2 regions of the Paraburkholderia sp. SIMBA_030 genome follow, and region 2 is predicted to be linked to the other one. Evidence: riboswitches for the same ligand, from Rfam matches in the RefSeq annotation. Region 2 holds a riboswitch; the other holds the start of a gene.
What was found. A riboswitch is a leader RNA that binds a small molecule or an ion and turns the genes downstream of it on or off. The one in region 2 is predicted to bind thiamine pyrophosphate.
Positions count from the first base shown of each region.

Region 1: linked by a shared signal. The riboswitch ahead of thiC (phosphomethylpyrimidine synthase ThiC) and the one ahead of SB772_RS34715 (FAD-dependent oxidoreductase) in region 2 are both predicted to bind thiamine pyrophosphate.

Region 1 covers NZ_JAWRXB010000023.1:81,387-87,670, forward strand. The annotation lists gene thiC (phosphomethylpyrimidine synthase ThiC) at 1-1,882, opposite strand, end outside; TPP riboswitch at 2,019-2,137, opposite strand; gene SB772_RS32100 (GreA/GreB family elongation factor) at 2,331-2,741, opposite strand; gene SB772_RS32105 (hypothetical protein) at 3,299-3,760, shown strand; gene SB772_RS32110 (DUF1223 domain-containing protein) at 3,954-4,802, shown strand; gene SB772_RS32115 (cytochrome b/b6 domain-containing protein) at 4,844-5,482, shown strand; gene SB772_RS32120 (molybdopterin-dependent oxidoreductase) at 5,506-6,270, shown strand.
Region 2 covers NZ_JAWRXB010000027.1:79,619-85,902, reverse strand. The annotation lists gene SB772_RS34740 (response regulator) at 1-55, opposite strand, end outside; gene SB772_RS34735 (hypothetical protein) at 144-722, opposite strand; gene SB772_RS34730 (hypothetical protein) at 845-1,306, opposite strand; gene SB772_RS34725 (hypothetical protein) at 1,473-1,598, opposite strand; gene SB772_RS34720 (ABC transporter ATP-binding protein/permease) at 1,595-3,346, opposite strand; TPP riboswitch at 3,711-3,835, shown strand; gene SB772_RS34715 (FAD-dependent oxidoreductase) at 4,056-5,186, shown strand; gene thiS (sulfur carrier protein ThiS) at 5,259-5,456, shown strand; gene SB772_RS34705 (thiazole synthase) at 5,513-6,284, shown strand, end outside.

The sequences.
Region 1 (6,284 bases), on a different contig from region 2:
TCACTTCCATGCCTTTCTGCAGCGCTTCGTCGTCGGTGACACCCTGTTGCGCGGCGAACTCGCGCACGTCCTGGGTGATCTTCATCGAGCAGAAGTGCGGACCGCACATCGAACAGAAGTGGGCGACCTTCGCCGAATCCTTCGGCAGCGTTTCGTCGTGGAACTCGCGTGCCTTGTCCGGGTCAAGACCGAGATTGAACTGGTCTTCCCAACGGAATTCGAAACGCGCCTTCGACAACGCATTGTCACGCACCTGCGCGCCCGGATGGCCCTTTGCCAGGTCGGCGGCGTGCGCGGCGAGCTTGTACGTGATAATGCCGGTCTTGACGTCGTCCTTGTTCGGCAGGCCAAGGTGTTCCTTCGGCGTGACATAGCAGAGCATCGCCGTGCCGAACCAGCCGATCATCGCCGCGCCGATGCCCGAGGTGATGTGGTCGTAGCCAGGGGCGATATCGGTGGTCAGCGGTCCCAGCGTGTAGAACGGCGCTTCGTCGCACCATTCCAGTTGCAGGTCCATGTTTTCCTTGATGAGCTGCATCGGCACGTGGCCCGGACCTTCGATCATCGTCTGCACGTCGTGCTTCCACGCGATCTGCGTCAGTTCGCCGAGCGTCTTCAACTCGCCGAGTTGCGCTTCGTCGTTCGCATCGTAGATCGAGCCCGGACGCAGACCGTCGCCGAGCGAGAAGGCCACGTCATACGCCTTCATGATTTCGCAGATGTCTTCGAAGTGCTCGTACAGGAAGCTTTCCTTGTGGTGAGCCAGGCACCACTTCGCCATGATCGAGCCGCCGCGCGAGACGATACCGGTCATGCGTTTGGCCGTCAGCGGCACGTATTGCAGACGCACGCCCGCGTGGATCGTGAAGTAGTCGACACCTTGTTCGGCCTGTTCGATCAGTGTGTCGCGGAAGATTTCCCACGTCAGGTCTTCAGCGCGGCCGTTGACCTTTTCGAGCGCCTGATAGATCGGCACCGTGCCGATCGGCACCGGGCTGTTGCGGATGATCCATTCGCGTGTTTCGTGGATGTGCTTGCCGGTCGAGAGATCCATCACCGTGTCGCCGCCCCAGCGGATCGCCCAGGTCATCTTGTCGACTTCTTCGCCAATCGACGAAGTCACCGCCGAGTTGCCGATGTTCGCGTTCACCTTCACGAGGAAGTTGCGGCCGATGATCATCGGCTCGCTTTCCGGGTGGTTGATGTTGTTCGGGATGATCGCGCGGCCGCGCGCGACTTCTTCGCGCACGAATTCAGGCGTGATTTCCGTGAGGCCGTTCGGACCGAACGCGCTCGCGCCGAACGCCTGGCCCGGATGCTGGCGGCCCATCATCGCCGCGAGTTTTTCGCCGTTCGGGCCGCTGGTCTTCAGGCTTTCCAGATACGCGGCGCGCTGCTGGTTCTCGCGAATCGCGATGTATTCCATTTCCGGCGTGACGATGCCGCGACGCGCGTAGTGCATCTGCGAGACGTTCTTGCCGGCGATGGCGCGGCGCGGCGTGCGGTGCAGGCCCTGGAAGCGCAGATCGGCGGTGGCGGTATCGGCGGCGCGTTCGCGGCTGAAGTCGCTGGAAAGACCGGTTAGCGCTTCGGTGTCGCCGCGCTCTTCGATCCAGCGCTGACGCAGCGCCGGCAGACCCGCGCGAATGTCGATCTTGGCGTCCGGATCGGAGTACGGGCCCGACGTATCGTAGACGAAGACCGGCGGATTCTTCTCGCCGCCGAAACTATCCGGCGTATCGGCCTGGGAGATCTCGCGCATCGGCACGCGGATATCGGGGCGCGAGCCGCTCACATAGACCTTGCGGGAATTCGGCAAAGGGGCGACAGCGGCTTCATCGACGTGAGCGTCGGCGGAAAGAAACTTCGGATTGGCGTTCATGCATTTATCTCCTGTGCGGTCGACCAGAGTTGGCGCAAAGCACTTACTCTGGTCCCATGCAAAGCAATGTGGGGCCGCTAAGCAGGAGACGAGATGGAAGTTGTCGGATTCGCGATGGATAAAACGTTAGACCTGGGTGCGAAATCCGTACGCTTCCCTGCGCTGGCATTATCCAGATCAGGTTCAAAGGGTATTTCTCACCCACGCAACACGGACCTCCAACTTCCGTGCGACGCAGGACCCCCGCGTTAGCAGCGCACACGATACACCGGCTGGACGCTGCTTGGCAACCTGTCTTGAAATTATGAACGGCGGATATAACACCGCTCGGCTGCGGACTATTCTTAAGTTGATTGGGTTGCCAGGCTTGATGCGGTGCACCAGCGGCGGCGCACCAGCGGCGCGCCGCGCAAGCGCGTTTGTGATCGCGTTTGTCCGTGTTGGTGGCTTACAGCGTGAAATCGTCGGCGGCTTCGGGTTGAAACAGGATCTGTTCGAGCTTCAGCACTTTTTCCGTACCGCTTGGCGGCGTGAAGCGGATACGTTCGCCGCGTTTGGCGCCGAGCAAGGCGAGGCCGAGCGGCGAAAACACGTTCAGGCAGCCCTGCGCGAAGTCTGCGTTGGGTGGATAGACGATCGTCCAGGTCATATGCTCGCCGCTGGTTTCGTCGACTAGCGTGGCTTGCGAATTCATCGTGACGACATTCGCCGGAATGTCGCGCGAGTCGACGATGACGGCGCGTTCCAGGACGTCGTCGAGCATGTGTTGCAAGCTGGCGTCGGCGCCGGGCGCGGCCGCGTGCTTTTCAAGGCGGGCGACGTCGAGTTCGGTGAGGTAACAGGTTTTCGTCTTTTTCATGACGGGTTCTCCAATTCGCTCTGCATGTAAGGGGACAGCGTGCGGATGAGATCGGCCCGGAACCCGACGACGAGGCTCCGGTGAAGGGGGAGCAGCGTTCAGATCGGGCGCCGGGCGGCGGGAAGCGGGAGCGTTCGGGTCGGCTGGCCGAGGTGATGCGGCATGATGTCCGCGCGTGCGCAACCGGTTGCGCGGCGCAGGCGCAAGCGGGTGAAGACACGGGAGATCGGAGAATGCATCGGGGACCGGCGGATGAAGAAAGAAGTTCAGGTGAGCGCCGGATGTAAGCGAAATAGGCGCAATCGAAAGGTGAATGTTAGCACGAGCCGGGACGTCTCTTGACCCGGTCATAAGCGCGATGGCGGCCAAAGCCGCGCAGGCCAGCTTCCTCCCGGCGCAACGGGGCAGGGCGGCAGAGGTGATTCTCGCTGCGGCGCGTTCAAGGGCGCCGCGGCCTGTGCCGTTATCCCGATGGTAGGGGCGGTTGCCGCCCGGTAGCGCGACGGGCGGCATTGATTGGCGCGATGCCGTTTTAGACGACGTAAGGGGATGTGCCGATGAAAACGAGAGCATGGCGATTCAGAGCGCTGACCACGGTGGCGGCGATGGCCGCACTGTTTGCCGGGCCGGCTGTGGCGACGGCTTCGAGAGGTGGGGCGATTGCCTTTTCGGGGGCGATTGTGGCGCCGCAGCTTGAGATTTCCGCCGCGCCGGCCGCGGGCGTTGGCTTGGCTGGCGTGCAGGTTAAGCGTGGGGCGTCGGCCGTGACGCTGACTTTCAATGCGCCGCCGGGGGTGGCGACGGGTGCCGATGTTGCCTTGCAGGTGAACGGCGGCGCGGCGGCGCGGGACGATGCCATTGCTGCGCGGTTTGTCGATCGCGCTGGACGTGTTTTTGCCGCTGCGCGGGATGGGCATTATCGGGTCGGCCGCGATGGTGGGGTGCTGTCGCTTTCTGCCAGGAAGGGGAATGGGGTGGATGCGCAGACGCGGGTGACGGTGGTGGTCAGTTACGATTGACCGCTTACAAGGCGCACAATAAGCAAACACCAGCCACGGAAGGCGGCAAAGCACCAAAACCCAATCGCACGCCAACCCGTGCAACGAGCCCCCTTCCGTGGCGCGCCCAAAGAAAAAATAAAAATATTATCCAGCCGGTTGTCATAACCGGCCCCCACCTTCGACAAACGTGCAGATCCAGATGGAGCACGCCATGCAAACTGCACCGACCCGCCGAGCCAATCGGCCTTTCACGCGAGCGATCGCGCTAGCAATCGCGTTGGCAACGCTCGCCGCCAGCGGCCTGGCACAAGCCGCCGCTGACATGTGCACGTCCCGCAGCCCATCCCACCGCGTGGCGCTAGTGGAGCTTTACAGCAGCGAAGGCTGCAGCAGTTGCCCTCCAGCCGACAGCTGGCTGAGCCAATGGAAAAACAGCGGCGCCACCCAAAGCATCGTGCCCTTGGCACTTCACGTCGACTACTGGAATAGCCTGGGCTGGACCGACCGCTTCTCGCAGCATCGTTTCACCGAACGTCAGCAAACCCTGACTGACCTGGCCGGCGGGCACACGATCTACACGCCCGAAATCTTCGTATCAGGCCGCGAGCTACGCAGCTGGTCGCAACAGGCCAGTTTCCAGAACCGAATCGAGAAGGTCGTAGCCGAACCGGCGCAGGCCAACGTCGCCCTCGAACTGAAACCACAAGCGACGGGCGCATTCAACGTCAACGCACAATTCACCGCCAAAGCGGTCAACTCCGCGATCAGATCTGCGGACACGCTAAACGCATACATAGCAGTGTATGAAAACGCGTTGACCTCACAAGTGCGCGCCGGCGAAAACAGCGGCGTCACACTGCATCACGAAAGAGTGGTGCGGCAATGGATCGGCCCAGTGCCGCTGGTCGCCGGAGCCGCGCAAATCCATCGCGACATCCGTATCGACGGTGCAGACGTCGGCACGACCGCATCGGCCGACCGCTTCGGCGTGGTCGCCTTCGTCGAAAACGCCGCGACCGGCGACGTATTGCAAGTGGCCGAACTGGCCGCCTGCCGTTGATCGCGCCGCGGCTGCCGCGCCTCCATTCACGGGAGATTCTCATGGCAACCCCTCACACACTCAGCAAAACCGCGCCGCCCGCGGCGCCGCTCAGCAGCACGATTCATCCGGTGTGGGTGCGCGTCACGCATTGGCTCAACGCGCTGGCGGCCATCGTGATGATGCTGTCAGGCTGGCGCATCTACGATGCCTCGCCGATCTTTCCAGGCTTCACGTTTCCGCCGGCGATCACCCTCGGCGGCTGGCTCGGCGGCGCGCTGCAATGGCATTTCGCGGCGATGTGGCTGCTGGTCTTCAACGGCCTGCTGTACCTCGCGCTGAACCTGATAAGCGGACGCTTCGTGCACAAGTTCCTGCCGATTTCGCCGCGCGCCATCCTGCACGACTTCATTGCTGCGCTGACCGGCAAGCTCTCGCACGCGGATCTGCGCGTCTACAACGCAGTGCAGAAATTCGCCTACCTGTTCGTCGTCTGCGATCTGATCGTGCTGGTGCTGTCGGGCCTCGCGATCTGGAAGTCGGTGCAGTTCCCGCTGCTGCGCGAATTGATGGGCGGCTACGATAACGCGCGCATCGTGCATTTCTGCGCGATGTCGCTGATGGCCGCTTTCATCGTCGTGCATCTGGCGATGGTGGCACTCGTGCCGCGCTCGCTTCTCGCGATGTTGCGCGGACGATGAGCCCAGCTTAAGGACATCCAATCATGAAACCCGCTAACAAACTCGACCGCGAATCGATCCTGATCGACGCACGACGCGAACTCGCGATGCCGTCGCGGCGGCTGTTCGGCAAACGGCTGCTGACACTCGGCGGTCTGTCGCTGCTGACCGGCTGCTCTCTGACCGACGACGAATCGGTCAACAAATTTCTGATGATGGTGTCGCGCCTGAACGACCGCGCGCAAGCCGCGCTGTTCGATCCGAAGCAGCTCGCGCCGACCTACACCGAAGCGCAGATCACGCGGCCGTTTCCGTTCAACGCGTTCTATGGCATCGACGAGGTGCCCGACGTCGATGCTTCGGACTACAAGCTGAAGATCAGCGGCCTCGTGACCGGCCAGCGCGTCTGGACCTTGCCGGAGTTGTACGCGCTGCCGCACGCGGAGCAGATCACGCGGCATATCTGCGTGGAAGGCTGGAGCGCGATCGGCCGCTGGGGCGGCACGCCGTTCGCCGACTTTTTGCGGCGCATCGGTGCGGACACCAGCGCGAAGTATGTCGGCTTCAAATGCGCCGACGATTACTACGAAAGCATCGACATGCCGACCGCGCTGCATCCGCAAACGCTCCTCACGTTCTCGTACGACGGCGAGCGCCTGCCGGCGAAATACGGTTTTCCAATGAAGCTGCGCATGCCGACCAAGCTCGGCTACAAGAATCCGAAGCACATCGTCGAGATGTTCGTCACCAACACGTTCCCCGGCGGCTATTGGGTCGACCAGGGCTACAACTGGTTCGGAGGCTCCTGACGCGCGCGGGTCGG
Region 2 (6,284 bases):
TGACGAGCTCGCGTACGATGGGGTCGTCGTCGACGACCAGAATGGATTGGTTCATCCAGGTCATCTTAGTGATCCGCGCGAGCGCCGCAAAGCGCGTAACGCTTTCGAATCCTTTCCCGCGTAAGAGAAAGCAAGCGGCCTGCTCAGTTGGCTTGGGAAGTTTGAATGGTCTGCATCGGCTGCGGACCGAGGGCAGTCTGATCGACCACCATCCGGTCGATCAAACCGTTGAGCTTGGTCGACGCGCTGGAGAAGCGATCGGCGTTGAGGCCGCCGGTCTGGTAACGCGCGGTGACCAGAATACGGCCGTGCTGGAGCAGCGTCAGAACGATGATCGACAGGTACTGAATCGATTCGTCGCTGAACGAGCGGCGGCCGTAATCGATCGCGGCGTTATAGACGAGCCGCGCCTCGCAACCGGCCGGCGAAGTGCCCGGATTGTAGACGTCGGAACGAATACCGCGCCGCTCGAGCGCATATTGCAGCGCCGGTACAAAATCGCCGACCGACACCGCCTGATTCACTTCGATGCAGATGTCGTGCACGGCGGCGGGCCGGCCGTTGACAAAGGTCGGCGACGAATAGTTTGCTGCGATCGCGTAGCCCGCCTGAATCACCGAACCGGTGGCGTCGGCCGCCGAGATCAGCGTCCAGGCGCAGCCGTTCAGGCCGAGCGCCATGATGGCGGATGCGGCAAGCCGGGCGCCGGGCCGCCGCAACATGACCCACCCAGCCAGTGTGGCTCGCGTTAAAGCGACAGCGCGCAAGCTCGGCGTGAAGGTCATGGTGCGCGGTGCCTCGCGACCGCGAAGAGGGCGATGGACAACGGCGATCGAGTTCACGCTCAGCGCGTGACGCGCAGGCGCAATTCGTTTTGTCCTTGCACGCTTGCCGTGACGTTGACGCGCCGCTCGGCGGTGGTCACGATGAAATGCTGTCGCGTCGGCGTGTTGACGTCGTGCACGACGTTCGGAAAGCATGCGGCGATATCGGCGCCGAATTCTTCGAGCGGATCGTTGACGACGCCGTCCGCTTGCCAATGTGCGCGCCAATGGCAATCGTACGAGTGGCTGTTCGCGCGGCAATCGTCCGCGTCCGGCAACCCCGGCAGTTGCGCGGCGGGTTGTGCGCGCAGTTGCTTGAAGTCGGGTGCTTCGACGATGTGTTTGAGCGCGGGGCAAACGTCTGCCGGCTCGTTGGGCTGGGTGGCTTGCGCAGCGTGTGCGGTGCCCGAGAGCAGCCATGCTGCGCCGAGAGCGAGCGCGAGGCGCTGGGTCAAAGGACGGGAGCGGCGATCGAATGACATGTGCGAAGAGTCCGGTAGCAGTGAATGGCGTGGCGGGCCGAACGTGGTATGGCCCGCACGACAATCGTCGCCGCTACACTGCGTTTTCAAAGCGGGGAACAGCTTGCCCGCTTCGCAAATGCTTTCTAACTCTTCTCGCGTGTTTCCGGATCTTGCGGCGTGTCGCTCAGCCGGGCGTGAGACCGCCGTCGACGTGGATCACCTGGCCGGTGATGTGACGGGCGAGCGCCGCACCGATGCTGGAGCCGGCTCCGGTGATCAGCACGACGCGCTCGAGTTCAGCGCCGCTCAAGCAGCGACCGGTTCGTCCGAGCGTTCGACATCGAGCGTTTCCGCGTGGAACGCCGCTAGCGATTCGCGATGTGCGACGCTGACGATCGCCGCCTTCGGCAGCCGTTCGGTGAACAGGTGGTACAGACGCGCTTCGTTTTCTGCATCGAGCGCGCTGGTCGCTTCGTCGAGGAACAGGTAGTCGGGCTTGTGCAGCAATACCCGGGCGCCGGCGAGGCGTTGTTGTTCGCCCGGCGAGAGAATCCGCGTCCAGTGTCCCGATTCCTGCAGCCGGTCCGCATACTCCGACAGACGACAGACGCGCAGCGCTTCGCGGCATTCGTCGTCGGTATAGGTATTGGCGGGGGACGGGTAGGTGAGCGCCGCTTTCAGCGTGCCGATCGGCATGTAGCTGACCTGCGGGATGAACATCATGCGCGCGTTGACCGGCGCGTCGATCGAGCCGTCGCCGAATGGCCAGAGCCCGGCGAGCGCACGCATCAGCGTGCTCTTGCCCGAGCCGGACGGACCGCGCACCAGCCAGCGCGAGCCCGGCTGGATCGCGATATCGCGGATGCGCGACAGCGGGTTGCCATTCGGCAGCGCGAGCTTGAGGCCGTCGGTGGAAAGCTTGTCGTCGTCGACGAAATGCAGGTTGATGCCGCCATGCGCGGTCGCCGGCGACACCGATTCCTTCAGACGCGGCGCATGCACGACGCGCTTGAATTCACGCAACCGGTTCACGGTAGCGCGCCATTCCACCAAGCTTGTGTAACTGTTGATGAACCACGAAAACGAATCGCTGACGGTGCCGAACGCGCTCGAGATCTGCATCAGCACGCCGAACGTAAAGGCGCCCGCGAAGTAGCGCGGCGCGGCGACCACCAGCGGAAAGATGATCGCGATCTGACCATAGAAAGCCGACACGAAGGTGAGCCGCTTGGTGTACTTCATCACCTGCCACCAGTTATCGCGGATGCGGCCGAACAGCGTGTGCGTGTTCGTTTTCTCGGTTTCCATGCCGTTGTAGAAGGCGATCTGCTCGGCGTTTTCACGCAGACGGATCAGGCCGAAACGGAAATCCGCCTCGACTTTCTGTGCCTGGTAATTGACCGACACGAGCGGATGGCCGACCTTCTGGATGACCAGCGAACCGGCCACCGCATAGAGCGCCGCGGCCCACACCATGTAGCCGGGAATCTGCACCGGCATGCCGCCGAGCGAGACCGTCAGCGCGCCGGCGAGCGACCACAGGATCGTCATGAACGACACCAGCGTGACGACCGTCGACAGCAGGTCGAGCGTCAGCGACAGCGTGGTGGTGGCGAACGATTGCAGGTCGTCGCTGATCCGCTGGTCGGGGTTGTCGGCGAGCCGGTCGCGTTCGATCCGGTAGAAGGCGCTGTCATGCAGCCATTCGTTCAGGTAACGCGTGGTCAGCCACTGACGCCAGCGGAAGCCGAGCATCTGCCGCAGATAGCGGCCGTACACCGCGAGGACGATGAAGGCAAACGCGAGTCCCGAGAACACCATCAACAGGTGCGGGAAATCGTGCACGTTCTTGGTTTGCAGCGCGTTGTAGAAGTCGGCGCTCCAGCGGTTCAGGCGCACGTTGATCCACACGACGAGCAGATTCATCACGATGATCGCGACGAGCAAGCCCCACGCCGTCTTTCGTTCTTCGGAGACCCAGTAAGGTTTAATCAGGCTCCAGGCGGAGACTTTGTCGTCCGGCTGCAGCGCGGGGCTGGCAGAGGTATTCGGTGTCATGAGCATCCTGATGTAGTGCTGGCCCATCAAGGGCTGACCCATTGGGGGCCGCCCCACGGCGGGTTTGCGGTGCATGCCCGGGTGTCGTGCTCGACGAACGCGCGCCCGAGCGAGCGTCCGATTCTGGCGCGACCCCCTTAAGCGAAAATTAATTTCCACCTGCGGGACTCGCCCCGATGCCGCCGTCGCGCGGGCAGCGGAGCATGCCGCCGAGGCAAGGCTCCTGCGGCATCCGGTCTCGGCATTGTGCCAGAGCGGCGCGCGGCCATATTGATGAATCGAAAGAGGTGCCGGATCAACAACTGTAGGCGCCCGCGCGAGCCGCTGGTTTGCGGGCATCGCGCCTTTTATGGTCTAATGACCTTCGACGAAACAGGGGTGCTTCGCACGCCGGCAGCGTGGATGTCCACGCAGCGGCAGCGAGGCTGAGAGAGACCCTTTGCACCCGATCCGGGTAATACCGGCGCGGGAAGTTTCCGGAAGCAGCCAATCTTCCATTCCCCGCCGGGCGTCCGTCATTTTGACGCGCGTGTTGCCCGGCCGGCCTTACCCGCCGGTTTCGTCCTGGGTACGTGCGCTTGTTGCCGTACGGAAAGGACTCGATGACCGCCTATTCTTCAGACATGAGTTTTGCTCTTCGCCACGCTGCTGTCGGCGTGCCGCGCTGCTTTAGCGTTGCCTGCCGTTGCGGTGATCGGGAGTGCGCACGATGAACCGTCCTGCTCAACCCGATTTCGCGGTGCTCGGCGGCGGCCTGTGCGGACGCCTCGTCGCGTGGCGGCTTGCCGGGCAAGGGTATCGCGTGGCGCTCTACGAGCGTGGCGACGCCGCCGGTTCGCAAGCTGCCGCGTGGGTCGCCGCGGCGATGCTGGCGCCGCTTGCCGAGGCCGCCAGCGCCGAGTTGCTGATTACGCGGCTGGGCGCGAGCTCGCTCGAAAGCTGGCCGCGTGTGCTGGCCGAATTGCCCGAACCGGTGTTTTTCCAGCGCAACGGCACGCTGGTCGTATGGCATCACGCCGACCGCACCGAAGCGCCGCTGTTCGAACGCCGGGTGCGCTCGAACGCGCCTGCCGAACTGCTCGACGGCGGCTTCGTGACGCTCGCCGGTGCGCAGGTCGGCACCGCCGAACCCGCGTTGGCGGGCCGCTTCAATCAGGGCTGGCTGCTGCCGCTCGAAGGGCAACTGGATAACCGCCAGGTATTGTCCGCGCTGGCCGCGGGCCTTGCCGAGCGCGGCGTCGAAACGCATTGGAACACGGCTGTCGACGATCATGCGTTGCCGCCCGCGCGCATCACGATCGATTGCCGCGGTCTCGGCGCGAAGGCGGTTCTGCCCACATTGCGCGGCATTCGCGGCGAAGTCGCACGCGTGCATGCGCCCGGTATCAACCTGACGCGGCCGGTGCGCCTGTTGCATCCGCGCTATCCGCTCTATATCGCGCCGAAGCAGGACGATCTCTACGTGATCGGCGCGACCGAGGTGGAAGGCGAGGACATGTCGCCAGTCAGCGTGCGCTCGGCGCTCGAACTACTGAGCGCGGCATTTTCCGTGCATCCCGGTTTTGGCGAGGCTCGCATCCTCGAACTGAATTCGCAGTGCCGCCCGACTTTGCCGGACCACCGTCCGGCGTTGCTGTGGGACGGCGCGCAGACCTTGCGCGTGAATGGCCTGTACCGGCACGGCTACATGATCGTGCCCGAAGTCGCCGACGAAGCCGTGCGCTTCGCCGCGGCGCTGTTCGACGGCCGCATCGGCGATGCCGATGCATTTGCGGACTGGCAACGCGACGCGCGTTGGAGCGAGCTGTTTCAACTGGATTCCGCGCGGGAGCCGGCATGAGCGCTGCGGTTTTCAATGCACGCATTGCACGCTGCGCCGCCATCGCCATCGATTGAACCGTATTCAAACACCATGGACATTCATATCAACCAGAAGCCGTTGTCGCTGCCCGAAGGCGCGACAGTCGCCGATGCGCTCGCCGCGTTCGGCGCGCGTGCGCCGTTCGCGGTCGCGCTGAACGGCGATTTCGTCGCGCGCACCCAGCATGCGGCGCGCGCGCTGCAACCGGGCGACAAGCTCGATGTCGTGCAACCCGTGGCCGGCGGCTGAGCTTCGTCGAGGCCTGCCTGAACCGCCACGCATTGCCGGAGACAAGGATGATGCAAATGACTTCCCCCCAACCCGCGGACGCGCTCACGCTCTACGGCGAAACCTTCGCCAGCCGCGTGCTGCTGGGCACCTCGCGCTATCCGTCGCTGCAATCGCTGTCCGATTCGATCGACGCCGCGCGGCCCGGCATGGTCACCGTCGCGCTGCGCCGGCAGATGAACGAAGGCGGCGCCGAAGCCGGCTTCTTCGATCTGCTCAAGCGCCACGGCGTGCCGCTGCTACCGAACACCGCCGGCTGCCTGACCGTCGGCGAAGCGGTGACGACCGCGCACATGGCGCGTGAGATTTTCGAAACCGAGTGGATCAAGCTCGAACTGATCGGCGACGACTACACGCTGCAGCCCGATCCGGTCGGCCTGATCGAAGCGGCCGCGCAGTTGATCAAGGACGGCTTCAAAGTCCTGCCGTATTGCACCGAAGATCTGGTGATCGGCCGCCGTCTGCTGGATGCGGGCTGCGAAGCGCTGATGCCGTGGGGTGCGCCGATCGGCACCGGCAAGGGCGTGATCAATCCGTACGGCCTGCGTGTGTTGCGCGAACGGCTGCCCGACGTGCCGCTGATCGTCGATGCAGGCCTCGGCGTGCCGTCGCATGCGGCGCAAGTGATGGAGTGGGGCTTCGATGGCGTGCTGCTGAACACCGCCGTATCGCAGGCGACGCATCCCGACGCTATGGCGCGCGCGTTCGCGTTGGGCGTCGAGGCGGGCCGCCAGGCCTTTCTGGCGGGACCGATGGCAGAGCGCGAAAGCGCGCATGCGAGCACGCCGG